4 regions of the Salimicrobium jeotgali genome follow, and region 1 is predicted to be linked to each of the others. Evidence: riboswitches for the same ligand, from Rfam matches in the RefSeq annotation. Region 1 holds a riboswitch; each other region holds the start of a gene.

Evidence for each region. A riboswitch is a leader RNA that binds a small molecule or an ion and turns the genes downstream of it on or off. The one in region 1 is predicted to bind thiamine pyrophosphate.
Region 2: linked by a shared signal. The riboswitch ahead of AAV35_RS01135 (YkoF family thiamine/hydroxymethylpyrimidine-binding protein) and the one ahead of AAV35_RS11030 (thiamine phosphate synthase) in region 1 are both predicted to bind thiamine pyrophosphate.
Region 3: linked by a shared signal. The riboswitch ahead of thiT (energy-coupled thiamine transporter ThiT) and the one ahead of AAV35_RS11030 (thiamine phosphate synthase) in region 1 are both predicted to bind thiamine pyrophosphate.
Region 4: linked by a shared signal. The riboswitch ahead of tenA (thiaminase II) and the one ahead of AAV35_RS11030 (thiamine phosphate synthase) in region 1 are both predicted to bind thiamine pyrophosphate.

What each region holds. Positions count from the first base shown of each region.
Region 1 covers NZ_CP011361.2:2,203,314-2,207,000, forward strand. The annotation lists gene AAV35_RS14570 (sodium:solute symporter family transporter) at 1-280, shown strand, start outside; gene AAV35_RS11020 (SLC5/6 family protein) at 302-1,375, shown strand; gene AAV35_RS11025 (pyridoxamine 5'-phosphate oxidase family protein) at 1,492-2,007, opposite strand; TPP riboswitch at 2,227-2,337, shown strand; gene AAV35_RS11030 (thiamine phosphate synthase) at 2,435-3,082, shown strand; gene thiO (glycine oxidase ThiO) at 3,075-3,687, shown strand, end outside.
Region 2 covers NZ_CP011361.2:218,430-222,116, reverse strand. The annotation lists gene AAV35_RS01145 (ABC transporter ATP-binding protein) at 1-94, opposite strand, end outside; gene AAV35_RS01140 (ECF transporter S component) at 91-669, opposite strand; gene AAV35_RS01135 (YkoF family thiamine/hydroxymethylpyrimidine-binding protein) at 666-1,262, opposite strand; TPP riboswitch at 1,347-1,449, opposite strand; gene AAV35_RS01130 (SDR family oxidoreductase) at 1,536-2,183, opposite strand; gene AAV35_RS01125 (NAD(P)-dependent oxidoreductase) at 2,198-2,830, opposite strand; gene AAV35_RS01120 (BCCT family transporter) at 3,010-3,687, shown strand, end outside.
Region 3 covers NZ_CP011361.2:1,594,691-1,598,377, forward strand. The annotation lists gene AAV35_RS08010 (penicillin acylase family protein) at 1-1,121, opposite strand, end outside; gene AAV35_RS08015 (DUF456 domain-containing protein) at 1,234-1,710, shown strand; gene thiT (energy-coupled thiamine transporter ThiT) at 1,768-2,334, opposite strand; TPP riboswitch at 2,421-2,520, opposite strand; gene AAV35_RS08025 (alpha/beta hydrolase) at 2,576-3,322, opposite strand; gene AAV35_RS08030 (hypothetical protein) at 3,435-3,677, opposite strand.
Region 4 covers NZ_CP011361.2:1,705,720-1,709,406, reverse strand. The annotation lists gene AAV35_RS08575 (ABC transporter ATP-binding protein) at 1-455, opposite strand, end outside; TPP riboswitch at 626-734, shown strand; gene thiW (energy coupling factor transporter S component ThiW) at 811-1,296, shown strand; TPP riboswitch at 1,301-1,403, shown strand; gene tenA (thiaminase II) at 1,439-2,125, shown strand; gene thiD (bifunctional hydroxymethylpyrimidine kinase/phosphomethylpyrimidine kinase) at 2,122-2,922, shown strand; gene thiM (hydroxyethylthiazole kinase) at 2,919-3,656, shown strand; gene thiE (thiamine phosphate synthase) at 3,653-3,687, shown strand, end outside.

The DNA.
Region 1 (3,687 bases):
CGCAGAAACACTGCAGGTTCTCCTGATCGCCCTTCTGCTTATAAAATCGTTCCGGGAGAAATTGATCGTCACCATCACCGGATTGATCGGTGATCAGTTCGGCAGACGTGCCAAAGCTTTATCCGGCGCCATTACGGCCTTCGCTTTCCCGATGTGGTCGGTGGCCACGGCCATTGCATTCGCTTCTGCCTTCCACGTCTTCACCGGCGTGTCTCTGTCTTTATCCGTGGCGTTCACAGCCCTTCTTTTATTCGTCTATTTACAGTCGGGCGGCATGTAGGCGGTCGCCTTTACACAAACGATGAACACTATCATTTTCGCCCTCATGTTCATAATCGGTGCAGCAGCGTTCTTCATTAAACCCGGCATTTCCGGTCTGCAGCAGCTGGCAGTCGAACAGCCCGGGATGTTCGACTGGGACGGAGCCGGTCTTCAGGTCATTCTCGTATGGTTTGCCACATTTCTTGTGAACGTCATTTTAGCTCAGGCTGCTTTCCAGATGGCTCTGTCCTGCAGAACACCGGAAGAAGGGCAAAAAGGACTGATTGTGGCAGAAGTGATGAGCATCCCCTTCATTCTTTTCGGGATCCTCTTCGGACTCTCGGCGGCTGCGGTTGTCCCCGATGCAAGTCTCGGTCTCATAGCACTGCCCCGGTACCTGATGGGAGTCCTCCCCGCTCCGCTGGTCGGGATGTTCTTCCTCGGTATCTGGGCCTGTGCTCTCGGGTGGGGTGCCCCGTGTCAGTTCTCAGGCGCTACAAGTCTCGGAAAAGATGTGGGGAGCGCTATCTTCCCTGACGCTTCTCCCGAAAAGCTGGTCACGTATACGAAATGGTCACTGCTGCTCCTTACAGGCCTGATGATTGTCTTCGGCTTCCTGCGTACGGAACAGTCGGCCTGGTGGAACGTACTCGCCTGGACGATGAGAAATTCCGCAACCTTCGCTCCTGTAGTTGCTGCGCTGTTCTGGCCGCTCGTTACAAAAAGAGCTGTTCTCGGTTCTCTGTTCGGAGGCTTCACAGCAGGCTTGCTCTGGTATCATTTGAGCAACTGGCACCCGTCGGATTTCTTTCTCAATATCCATCCGGTCTGGGTGGGGATGAGCGTCAATATTCTTACCATGATAGTATTCACTGTCGTTTTCAGTTACGGCACCTGGAAAATATCTGCTGCCAGCCCTGTAAAAAGCAGTATAATACTCGGAACAGTCGTCGTCCTTTTGGCAGTTAACGGTTATTTTTACGAGACGCTTCACGCCGCCGGAGTCATCGGACTTACGTTATTTCTGAATGTATTAGCCGTGTTCATCGGGAGTATCATGTTCATTAAACCGAAATCGGCCACAATGGTTGCTAAGAAGGAAGTGGTATCTTAAAAATCATTGAGACCTTCGTCGTCACTAAACAGAAACATCCTCCGATACGAACAAAATCCCCGTCCCGAGTCAACGCTCCGGGCGGGGATTCTCTGTTTTCAGAAAAATGATCGTATCTAGTTCGAATTTTCGTCGAAATGGACGGTGTCTTTCAGTTTATTCTTGTCGTCCATGGAATTGCTGCTGGCCATCTTTTTCACGAATTCTTTAACGGTTTTGACGTTCACACCTGCTTCCCAGTATTCAGCAACGTCAGGAGTCACTTTTACAAGCACAACGTTCGGGTCTTCGGCCGAAGCATTCAGTACTTTTTCGACAATTTTATTCCAGTACTCTTTCTTCTTCTCCACGTCCTGCACGAATTCAGCCGTTCCACTGATAGACACGTAGGAACTGCCGGCGTAGGCCAGGTTCACCGAAGGGTTATTACCGATATCCCTGTATTTATCTGTATCTTTCTCCGTGATAAACCAGAATTCTTCCTCGTCCAGCAATACTTCCTGGGTGTGCATCGGACGGGAACTCAGTCTGCCCTCCGGAGATACGGTCGTCAGCATCGCCACTTTTTCATCTTTGATGAGTTCTTTGATCTGCTTAAGGGTTTCTTCATTTTCCGAATGTTTATCAGTCATCATATCTTCCTCCTTCTGGTGCCAGGCATGTTTTGATATCCACCCTTACTATTCCCTGTTGTAGAAGCAGTTACACTTGCTGCCCGAACTTGTACATGACGCTTTTACAGCTTCGGTATGTGAAAGCTATGAAAAACAGGAGTAACTATAAAAATGAATGTTAAAAAACACACTGTTGACAATACTTGTACAAATGTTAGAATTTACTTACAATTTAATATAAATCACTAGGGGTGCCTTTTCAAAAGGCTGAGATCAGAGTAATCGACTTTGAGACCCTCGGAACCTGATACGGTTGATACCGGCGAAGGGAAGTGTGCGGACGATATTTTTGCTATTTTTTGTTTAATCATACGTTCAAAGTCACTTTTCTTTTACCAGGAAAGTGACTTTTTTAATTTCAAAAAACGATAAAGGGGGGGTCTCAGTGAAACTTGAGCAACCAGGTCAGGACAGTATAGGAAAACTTCATGTCATCTCCACTGGTCAGCAGCCTGGTGAAGAGCTGATGAGAATAATAGGTCAGGTGCTCCCCTATGTGGATTCTGTACATCTCCGGGAAAAAGAATGGAGCGATAGACAGATGATATGTTTTACCCAGCAGCTTTATTCCGTGGGAATGCCCATGCATAAACTTATTCTTAACCACCGGGCGACCATCGCCGACAAGGTAAAGGCTAAAGGGGTACAACTCACTCATGCAAGCATGAATCAGGTGAAAGTTCGTCGCCTTTATCCGGATTTGACGATCGGCTGCTCCGTACACTCCGTACAGGAAGCCGTCAGAGCCTGGCACGATGGCGCTGATTATTTAATCTTCGGTCACGTTTTCACCAGCAGTTCGAAACCCGGATTGTCCCCTAAAGGTATAAGAGAACTGAAAAAAGTCGTGCAGCATGTAAGAGTGCCTGTTTTAGCAATTGGTGGAATTACTCCGGAAAATACCAACGTCGTGATGGAAGCCGGTGCCAGTGGAGTTGCCGTTCTGTCCGGTGTGCTGCTAGCTGATGATCCCGTTGAAAAAGCTGTGGCCTACAGAGAAGCGATACGCAAAGGAGGCGCAGGAAATGTATGACGTTATTATTGCAGGCGGAGGTGTTATCGGTAGCTCGATCGCTTTTCAACTCTCTAAAAGAAACTATCGCGTGCTCATAATAGAAAAGGAGGAAATCGGACAAAAAGCCTCCAGAGCTGCAGCCGGAATGCTGGGGGCGCAGAACGAAGTGGGTCCTGACAGCCCGCTCTCCCGGCTCGCTCGTGAAAGCAGAGAAATGTTCCCTTCTTTAGCAGAAGAACTGGAATCTGTCAGCGGCATAGACATTGAACTGATTCAGAATGGCATAGTCAGAGTCGCCCGTACCGAAGAAGAAGCGAAACAGTTAAAACGGGAGAATGAACGTCAGCAACGTTCGGGAGATTGTTCGGAATGGCTTTCACGAAGCCGGTTACAGGAGAGAGAACCCCGTCTTTCCCACCTCTCCGTTACAGGGGGACTCTACATGCCCGGAGACGGCCAGGTCAATGCCCCATCGTTAACAAAAGCACTGGCACATGCATCCGTTGAATTCAGTACAGAGATTATGGAACATACGGAAGTGCTGGATGTTCTGACCGAAAACAGACACGTAACCGGAGTCAAAACAACCTCCGGAAATATTTTGGCACAAACGGTCATTTCTG
Region 2 (3,687 bases), 710 kb from region 1:
CACATTCCTTTTCCCCGAGCGAGAACGTTACGTTCTGGAGAATCGGGGCATCCATATCATCGTACTGCAGGGACAAATTTTGCACATTCATCATGCAGCATGCTTCTTCCGTTTTTCTTTGCCGAGAGCAAATCCCGAAAGAACGCCGGTTTTCGCCAAAGCGTCACTCAGAGCTTTTCCGGCCACTCCCGCAAGAATCGCTCCGCTGATAAGGCGCGTCACGAACATAAGCAGGACGTACCCTCCGGCAAGCGCTGCGTATCCGGACTGGAAGTACCCCCAGGCAAAACTGAAGACGGCGGCCATCATCCCGGAGAACATAAGTGTCCCGAGGTTGTAGCGGCGATACCCGGTCATGGCGAACGCCGATTCCGCACCGAGACCCTGGATCATTCCGCTGATCAGAAGCATGGGACCTGCTGCGTTCCCGAGCATTACTTCGACAGTAGCCGCAATGGTTTCGGAAAGAAAAGCGGCTCCGGGTTTCCGGATAATATAAGCAGCGATAATAGAAACGATGAACCAGATGCCGAAGATAAAGTCATAACCGATTGGTCCGAAGAAACCCGTCAGTACTTTCCCCACAGGGAGAAAAGCGAGGTAAACGACTGCGAATACGACGGAAAGTACCGACATGACAACGATTTCCTTCAGTTTCCAATTTTTCATTTATTTCCTCTTTCCTGGGATGGGCTGTTTGCAGACATCGCTACAGTCATTACGGTGTGGGAAGAACCGCTTTTCTCTGTGTCGCTGAACACTTCTTCAAGACCTTTGAACATCGTATTCGTATCCCCTGACAGCTTAGTGGCATAGTGAGCTTCGGAGACCTCAATCCCACTTTCTTTCATACGTTCAATCCCCTTGTATATAACGTCCATATAATTTCCGCCACCCATCGGGTAAAGGGAGAATTTTGCGCCGGTGTACTGATCCAGATCCCACAGCCCGTTTTCCGGCTTTTCTTTATGCCCGGTATATTGGTCACCCTCGGAATCTCCCGGGCACCCGACAGAAAACGTTGCATTCAGGGCTGTGTGTACCCCTGTTTCGGCTACACGCAGGAACACTGCCCGCGTCACGTCAAATACGTGCTCGATATCCCCGCGTACCGTCGTCGTCACTTCATCCGTATTCATCCATACTTTTGAAGTATCGATTTTTTCCAGAGCTCCCTTGATCTTTTCCTTGAAGTCATCACTCATCGGGTGAACCGAAAAAGAGCATCCTGCAATTTTCACATTTTCCTGCTGCTGACTCATACATAATTCCTCCTTTTAATAAAACAAAAAAGACTGCATCCGATTCGCGGGACGCAGTCTGTATCATTAAAAGAGTTTGCCGTTTTTATTCAGACTGCACTTCCCCACGCTGGTACTAACCAGATCGGGTCCAAAGGGTCAGAATTCAATTCTTCTCAGCCGTGAGCCGGCTCCCCCAGTGCATGAAACGATATGCAGTTTTTTGTTGTTTGAATTTATCATAAAGCATGCAGAAAATTTTGTAAACCGTCGTTTTCCGCTCGATATTTACGTTTACACCATTTTCAGAGCTTCCATTACGGGAGATTCGCCCTTCGTAACCTGAAACTCCTTGTTAACAAGATGAGGGCTGTTCAACGTCTCCACTATAACTTTCGCGACATCTTCCCGCGGGACTTCGTCGCGCGGAATTTCTCCGCCTGCGTTCACTTTCCCTGTACCTTCGTCATTGGTAAGGCGGCCCGGGTGGATGATGGTATACTCCAGACCGGAAGAGCGGAGCCATTCGTCCGCGTAAAACTTACAGGCCGCATACGGACGGAAGTCTTCGCTTCCCCAGCTGCCGCGTCTCGTATCGAAAGAGCTGATAAGAGCAAAACGGCTTACGCCTTTCTGTTTCGCTGCTTCCATCATTTTCACGGCTCCGTCCAGATCTATCATGATGGTTTTATCCTTCCCGGTATGAGGTCCGGACCCGGCAGCAAACACGACGGCATCCACGTCATCCATCAATGCGGCAAGCACATCGATTTCATCTTCCAGATCCGCAACAGCCACTCCTGCACCCAGGTTTTCAAAAAAGGATGCCTGTGTTTTATCGCGGATCATCGCTTTAGCTTCGAACTGTTCACTTTCCTGAAGCAGACGGACGAGATGTTTTCCTATCTGACCGTTCGCTCCGGCAACAAGAACTTTTTTCATATAATCCCGCCTTTCTAGTTACTTACAACAGGTGACTCCCTTACATAGTCGTTTGTTTCCGCTAAATCTGCGAGAAATTGGGCTACGCTCGCACGCGACACGCTCATTCCTACTTCATGTTTTCCTAAATAACCGATTTTAAGCGGCTTCTCCGCTTTGTCCGTAAGGATGCCGGCACGTACCAGTGTCCAGTCCAGATCCGTACTCCGGATAGCTGTGGCCATACGTTCAATTTCACGCTGGTTGTTGGCAAAGCCGAGGCGCAGTGCGGAAGCGATCGCATTTCGGCGGTAGTCTTTCTCGTCATTCGGGTCCTTGACGATGCCCGTCGTAATACCGACAAACCGTTTTGTTCCCGTTTCTCCCATCGTTTCTACGATGTTGATGACTCCTTCACTGAGCCTCTGCCTTTTAACGCGCCCGGAAGGACCGAGAAGGCTGATGACGGCGTCCATTCCGTCTACCGTTTCCTTGATTTTTTCCCGTTCATCCAGTGTGCCTTCCACGATCGCTAGCCGGTCGTGCTCCATCGGATACAACTTTTCCGGACTCCTGGCATAGGCGTACACTTCGTGACCGCGACCGAGCAGCTTATCTATCAGCCGGAGACCGGTGGAGCCCGTACCTCCGAATACCGCTATTTTCACTGATACCTCTCCTTTCTCCTTACATACTGTACCTCTTTCATTTTCCCAAATTACCATCTCCGAAACAACTAATAGCTTATGTGGGATAAAGCCTTTACATTTGGGGTATTATCCCTGTAACATTAAAAAGTGAATAACCACTCATCACTACGTCTTATACCTACCAAGGAGGAAATCACGTGGCAACTAAGAAGAAAAAGTATAAGTTTATGAATACGACCTTCTGGTCTTCTTTCCTCATCATTTTAGCCTTTACTATCTGGGGAGGATTGGCACCGGATACGTTAGCAACCCAGGCAGACACAGTGTACAGCTTCATAGCTAACACGTTTGGCTGGTTCTACCTTATCTTCGTATTTGCTCTCATCATTTTCAACTTCTACCTTGCTTTCAGTAAGTATGGAAGCATCCGTCTCGGCGGTGACGACACACGCCCGAAATACCCTTTTTACACTTGGATTGCCATGCTGTTCAGTGCCGGCTTCGGGGTCAGTATCGTTTTCTGGGGTGTCGCCGAACCGATGACGCACTTTGGTACTCCCCCGCCATTTGAACCCGGAGTGGAAGCCGGAACAGCGGAGGCTGCCCGTATCGCCATGTGGAACGCCTTTTTCAACAACGGTATCCACCAGTGGGCCTCCTTCACCTTCGTCGGACTCGCTATCTCCTATTTCATTTATCGTCAGGAAGAACGGAGTCTTATGAGTGACACCCTTAATCCTGTCATAGGAGAAACGGGCAAAAAACCTCTGCGACGCAGCATTGATTCCATTGCAGTCATCGCGACCGTCATGGGAGTGGCTACCACTCTCGGGCTCAGTGTCCTGCAGATCAACAGTGGACTCGGGGCAACGTTC
Region 3 (3,687 bases), 610 kb from region 1:
ATGATCGGCCCGTTTCTCGTTTCGACCACTTCATATTCTATCGTTTCCCCGCCACTTACTTTTATCGGTTCCTGATGCACCACAGCATCCTCCCACTTTCCTTCGAACAGAAATTGTTCACGGTTTTCCGGATTTCTTTTCTCGACGTACAGCTGTTGCACATCAGGACCGACGTTTGTCACGCCCCAGGCTACGTCATCATTATGACCAAGAATGATTCCCGGTACCCCTGCAAAAATAACACCGCTCACGTTGTGGGAAGGAGCACTCAGTTTCATCTGATACCAGATCGAAGGACTGGCGATTCCGAGGTGAGGATCATCAGCAAGCAGAGGTTTCCCGGACTCCGTTCTCTCTCCGTTTACCACCCAGTTGTTGCTGCCATTAAAAGGGTTAGGCATGACCGCTTCAGTAAAGTCTCCCGCTATATCAAGATTTACATCATCGAGCACAGCCGGTTTATTCTCCGGGTAATGGGCCATCACTTCGTAGGCCTTCTCTTCAGAAAAATTATTCATCGCGTAATACTGAAAAGCCTGGCGTTCCCAGTGCCCTCCAAGGTCATGTGCCATAAATTTTCCTATTGTCAGAGAATCCACCGGTGTCCACTTCTCAGGTTTCGCCTGCAGAAGTGTAAATGCCGGGGGCAGCCGGTTTTCGGCATCCGCTTTATCAATGTATGCATTCACTCCCGAAGCGAATGCCTCCAGAGCCGCCTTTCCTTCTTCGGAATATTCTTTTAAAGATGCTTCGGCAGCTCTCCGTAATCCGAGCGCACGAAAAAACTTGTCCTGCTCCACTGTGGAGGACCCGATCAGCTCACTCAGTTCGCCGGAAGCCTGACGACGGGAAAGTTCCATTTGCAGCAGGCGGTCCTGAGCCTGCACGTATCCTTGAGCCATATATAAATCTTCGACGGACTCCGCTTCTATGTGAGGAACGCCTTCCTCGTCCCTCAGAACAGTAACTTCGGAAGATAGCGCTTCCAATTTAAGCTCTCCTTCCGTATCAGGAAGCGTTCGCTGGATAAATACTATAATAAACAGAGCTGCCGCCAGAATTAATACACCTGCAATGACGGCTGTTCGAGTCAATATTCTCTTCCAACCCGGTTTTTTCATTTTTTTCTTCCCCCTTTTACTACATTATAGTCAGTGTTCTTACAAAAGAACAGAATATTTTGGACCTTCACACCTTTGAGGAGTACAATGACAGTCAAAAGGAGGCGCATTTATGGAGTTTGTTCTATGGTCGCTTATTATCGTATTGTTTCTCAGCAGCTTTGTAAGTCTCATTTTCCCCATAATACCCGGACCGCTCGTATTGTGGGCCGGTTTCCTCCTGAGTATCTGGCTGGAAGGTCGGCTGTCCGTCTGGTTCTGGGTGGGTGCAGTAATTCTTACGGTTTTACTAATCGTATCTGATATGGTGGCAAACAGTATTTCCGTCAAGAAATACGGGGGAAGCAAATGGGGAGAAGCCGGAGCAGTCGCAGGTGTCATCGCCGGTTCGTTCGTCATACCTCCTTTCGGAATACTGATCGTTCCTTTTGTTCTGGTTTTCGTTATCGAACTGGGCATCGAAAAAAATACCCGTTTCGCCTTCCGCGCAGCTGTCGGAACGCTTATCGGTTTTCTCAGTGGAACTGCAGCCAAGTTTATAATTCAGATGCTTATGATCGGGTGGTTCATCTTTTCATATTTCAACTGACACAAATCATTTAATACATAAAAAATTCCGGTCCCGAACGTATCAGGACCGGAAATCTTATAATCGCAATAACAATTTATGCCGCCTGGACATTAACAGACTGATTACGACGGCACTCGCTATAAAGGAAGGGAGCATATACCCGCCGTTATAAAGCAGAGAATAAATCCATACCGGCTGACCTTCAGCCAGGTAGCCGAAAAATATCATCCCTGCCGCGAAATGAGTAAGGAAGCGCAAGGCACTCCCGATGAATGTTCCGACAATCACATACACAAGAACAAATTTTACGTTGTTGTTCTTCGCGCTTGCTTTCAGTTGGGAAGACACCACTCCTGCGACCCCGATAATGGCGAAAGCTACAACGTAGTCGAGAAAAGCCTGGACGGGGTGTACGATAAATGCGCCCGTAAAAAACTGAAAGAAACCGAACAATAAACCTGTGATCATACCACCCGAGACGCCCCAACGGAAGGCCATCAGAATAACCGGTATCATAGCGAATGAGATGGATCCTCCCTGAAACCAAAGCTTAATGGATAAAAAAGGAAGAACATCAAGCAATAGAGCAATTGCTGCAAATATTGCACCTTCCACAAGAAAAAGTACGCGCTGTTGTTGCATTGTATATCCCCTTTCTGAATACACAAAAGAAGCAATGCCTCAAAGGGAAGCTTTCTGATGAAGGCTCCCACCTCTTAAGCATTGCTCATCAAAAAAGCCACCATTCCTGCGCCAGTGCTAACTGACAGGTTCGAAGGGTCTGAACTTGCGTCCACTCTCAGCCGTTAGGCTCCCCTTGAAGGCTCTATTCTCCGTGTTTTGTTACTTTCTATCATAACGTACTGATAAGAAAAGTACAAATTCAATTTTCCTTGGCATTGAAATACTTTTCAAAAAACTCCAGAGTTCTTTCGATGATCAATTCCTGGTCATTATCAAGAGTTGCCACGTGGTAACTGTCTTCCAGAGGAACCAGTTCTTTTCCTTCCGAAAAAACCATGTCGAATATCGTCTGACTGTTCTCCGGAGGAACTACGTGATCTTCTTCGGAAGTGAAAACTAAAAGAGGAGCCGACACTTCGCTTAACTGCTCGTGTACTTTAGCCATAATGTTGGTCAGATGGTTAAGGGAACGGACGGGTGTTTTGTCATAGGCGAGTTCAGTAGCTCCTTCTTTTTTGATATCAGAACCTATTGCATCAATGAAACGGGATTCAGAATCCGCCAAGCTGCTCATGTCAGGTACATCGATAGCCGGATTGATAACCGCGACTCCATCCACCTCTCTCGTAGAAGCCAGATAAAGACTTAATGTTCCCCCAAGAGACAAGCCGGTGACGAATACACAGTCACATCGGTTCTTTACCCATTCAAAAGCCTCTTCTGCCGAGCGAATCCAGTCTTCTGCAGTGGATCCTTCCATATCATAAGGAGTGGTTCCATGCCCCTTAAGTCTCGGACATGCCATCGTATACCCATGTGCTGTATAGGCATCCACAAGAGGCTTCATGCTCTGAACTGTTCCGGTAAAGCCATGTAATACTACGATTCCTATTTCATTCCCTTCGTTAAAAACAGCTTCTGCACCCTCCATTACGTTCTGATTCATCCCTTCCATCCTCCCTGTCTATTATAGAAATACTATTTCTTTACTCCCGAACATTAATGTCCCCGGATATACTGGACATCCGGGGGTAGATCTCGTACATGTTTTAAGTTTGTCATTTAATATTAAACTGTGTCACTGTAGCCTGACCTTCCAAGTAGAATGCCTCCACCGAATTCGTATAAACGGCGACGCCACTTTCGAGAAACCACCATCTGTCACGTTCCAGCTGCTTGGTTATAAATTCAGTAGCTTCCCGTTTGGTCATTTCCTCACTGATTTCCAGTTCATGTTTCACTTCACGTCGACTATCCAGTAATAACACCATATGCCAATTCTTTTTAGCTTCTTCGGCCATTGTTACATCC
Region 4 (3,687 bases), 500 kb from region 1:
TCCAGAATATATACATCGGGGTCGTGCATAAATGTCGCAACGATTCCGACCTTCTGTTTCATGCCTTTGGACATCTTCCGGATAGGAGTATCGGGATCAAACTGGAGACGCTGAATCAGGCTGGTCCGTTTGCTCTTGTCCGTGATCCCCTGCATTCCTGCCATCATATCGAGAAAGTCGCTCCCTGTCATTCCTTCGAGAAAAGCGATCTCCCCCGGTAAATAACCGATTCTTCCCCGTGCTTTCGCCTGATTCTTCCACGTATCATAACCGTCAATTACAGCACTCCCCTTTTGAGGTTTCATATACCCGAGGAGATGACGGATAGTCGTGGATTTACCAGATCCGTTAGGTCCGAGAAACCCGAACACTTCCCCTTCCTTCACTTCAAAAGAGACGTTGAAAATCCCTTTGCCATTCGTAAACCGCCGGGTAAGATTGTCGATGCGAATCATTGCTTACACCCCTTACTGTAGCAAAAAGACTGCTTTTTCTAAATTCTATTACTCTCTCCGGGATTGTCAATGCCTCCTTGTGGAAATTACTGATATTTTCAAAAAAACGGTTCAGATGGTGCAAAAGATTCTGGCTTTTGTTATACTGAAGTCGTCCAAGTGAATAAGTAATCAACTACTAGGGGTGTCCGTGGAACGGACTGAGAGGAAAGAATGACTTTCCGACTCTCTGGACCTGATCTGGATCATACCAGCGTGGGGAAGTAGTCAACATACCATTGACGAACCGGGTCCTGTAATACAGGACCCGGTTTTTTTGCTTCTTCTTCTGCCTGGGATAAAAGGGGGGAGAATTATGAATCGCACAAAACTGCTTACGACCATGGCTGTGCTTACTGCACTCGGAACGCTCGGGGCACAGATGCTGTGGTTTCCGGCCGGAATAGCAAAGGCCTATCCGGTCCAGCATGCCGTCAACGTCGTCGCTGCCGTTACGCTTGGACCGCTGCCGGCGGTGACGATAGCTTTCCTGATAGCTGTGTTGCGGAACCTGTTAGGTCTCGGCACTCTGCTAGCATTTCCGGGGGGTATGATCGGGGCTTTTGTGGCGGGAGTGACATATCACTACACGAAGCGTATCGGGGGAGCGGTAACCGGTGAAATCATCGGGACAGGATTATTCGGATCTCTTGCTTCCGTACCGATCGCCAATCTGTTGATGGGTACAGGCGCCGGGGTTTTCGCTTTTGTACCGTCATTCGCTGTAAGTACCGTGACCGGGGCGCTGATAGGCTGGATGGTCGCAGTCCGGCTGAAACAGGCAGCTATCGTGACAACTTAATTATTTGAACTGCTGGGGGCGCGGATATCGCTGAGATAAGGTTTTGCCTTAGTCCCTTTGAACCTGATGCGGGTCATGCCGCCGAAGGGAAGCACTCTGCACATGGGGGCTTCCTTTATACTAAAACGAGGAGGCTATTTTTATGTCATTTACGAAAGAATTAAGAAGAGAAAATGAAGATGTATTTCAGGCGATTTTCGATCACCCGTTTGTCCAGGGTCTTGGCGAAGGTGAACTGCCGAAAGAAGCGGTGGCTCACTACGTAAAAGCGGACTATGAATACTTGAATACCTTCCTTACCCTTTATGGCACGGCCATTTCCCAATCCGACAGTCGGGAGGATATAACATTTTTTCATAATCAGATCGCCTTTGTGCTGGGGGATGAGATACATCCACACCGCAATTTAAGCGATTACGCAGGCACCCCGTACGAAAATCTTCAGGGTTATCCGATGCCACCGACGGCGGATCATTATCGTGCTCACATGAAGAGTGTGGCCACAGAAGGTCTGCTCGGAAAAACAATTGCGGCTATGCTTCCCTGTCCGTGGACTTACGATGAAATCGGAAAAGAATTGAAACGGCGTTTCTCTCCGGAACCGGACCATCCTTTCTATGAGTGGATTGAATTCTATGCCGATGATTCTATTGCCGAAACCACCGGCTACATGATGAAACGTCTGGATGAGGAAGCGGAGCGGGCATCTCCGGAAGACAGGCGGAAAATGAAAGAGGCTTTCCGGAAAAGCTGTCAGTTGGAACTCGCTTTCTGGGAAATGTCCTATTCACTGGAAGAATGGCCTGCAGGAAAGGAGACGGCGAGATGAGACCATATACAGCACTGACAATCGCAGGATCCGATTCCGGAGGCGGAGCCGGGATTCAGGCGGATATCAAGACGATGGAAGAATGGCAGGTGTACGGGATGTCTGTGCTGACTTCTTTGACCGCCCAGAACACTATGGGAGTCCGGGAGGTTCATCACGTACCTGTTCCATTCCTTACTGCTCAGCTTAAAAGTATTGAAGAGGATCTGCCTGTGGATGCTATCAAAACCGGAATGATTTCATCGAAAGAAGCTGCACGCACAGTAGGGGAATGGATCGGGGCCCGGCGGAAACCATACGTCTGTGACCCCGTCATGGTAACCGCGAGCGGTCATCCTCTTATGGAAGAGGAGACGAGGGAGGCGCTTTCCGAATATCTTTTTCCTCATGCTGATGTCGTCACTCCGAATATTCCGGAAGCGGAAACGCTGCTTAGGATGACTATTAAGACAGAAGCTGATATGGAAGAAGCGGCAGGACTGTTTGTAGAAAAACTCGGCAGCCGCGGCGCGCTCATTAAAGGCGGACATCTGGATGGAGAAGCTGTCGATGTATTGTATGACGGAGAAATTATGAGGACATACAGAGAAGCGCGCATTAAAACGGATAATACCCATGGCACAGGCTGTACGTATGCTTCGGCTATCGCGGCGAATCTGGCGCGGGGACGGACGCTTCCTGTAGCTGTAGAGAAGGCTAAACATTTTATTACCGAAGCTATCCGTCATTCTTTCGATCTCGGTTCAGGGAGCGGCCCTACGAATCACTGGGCCGGCAGAAGGGGGGAGGTCAAATGATGGAAGAGCGTGTAAGAGGAAAAAGACCGCTGGTTCACCACATTACGAATGAAGTAGTGATGAATTTCTCTGCGAACGGCCTCCTGGCTTTCGGGGGGAGCCCGGTTATGGCGAAAGAAAGAGAAGAAGTCGCAGACATAGCAGGGGCGGCCGATGCTCTTGTATTGAATATCGGCACGCTCCGGAGCAGTGACGTGGAAACGATGATAGCAGCAGGAAAAGCAGCTAATGAGAAGGGTATTCCTATACTGCTGGACCCGGTGGGGGCAGGAGCGAGTACCTTCCGGAAAAATGCAGTCAGAAAAATAACAGAAGAGCTGGACGTAGCCGTCGTGAAAGGGAACGCCGGGGAAATCGCTGCTCTCGCAGACATACCACTGAAAGTGAAAGGTGTGGATTCGGAAGAAAGCGGAGATTCCACAGATATCGCCCTGAGGGCTTCGGAGAAACTGAACACCTGCGTAGTAGTGACGGGAGCAACAGATATAGTAGCGGAAAACGGCAATTATACAACGTCTTCCTACGGTTCTCCTCTGCTTACGCAGGTTACAGGGTCGGGGTGTCTCCTCGGGACGCTGATTGCCGCCTGTCTCACGGTTGAGGATGAAAAAGAGAAAGCGGTACTTTTTGCAGTGGAATTTTATAATAAAGCTGCGGAGAGGGCGGAAGCGAACTCCCATGGTCCGGGATCTTTCGCCGTTTCTCTTCTCGATGAACTGGGGGGAGATGTATGAGTGATTATCTTCATACCTATTTCATTATGGG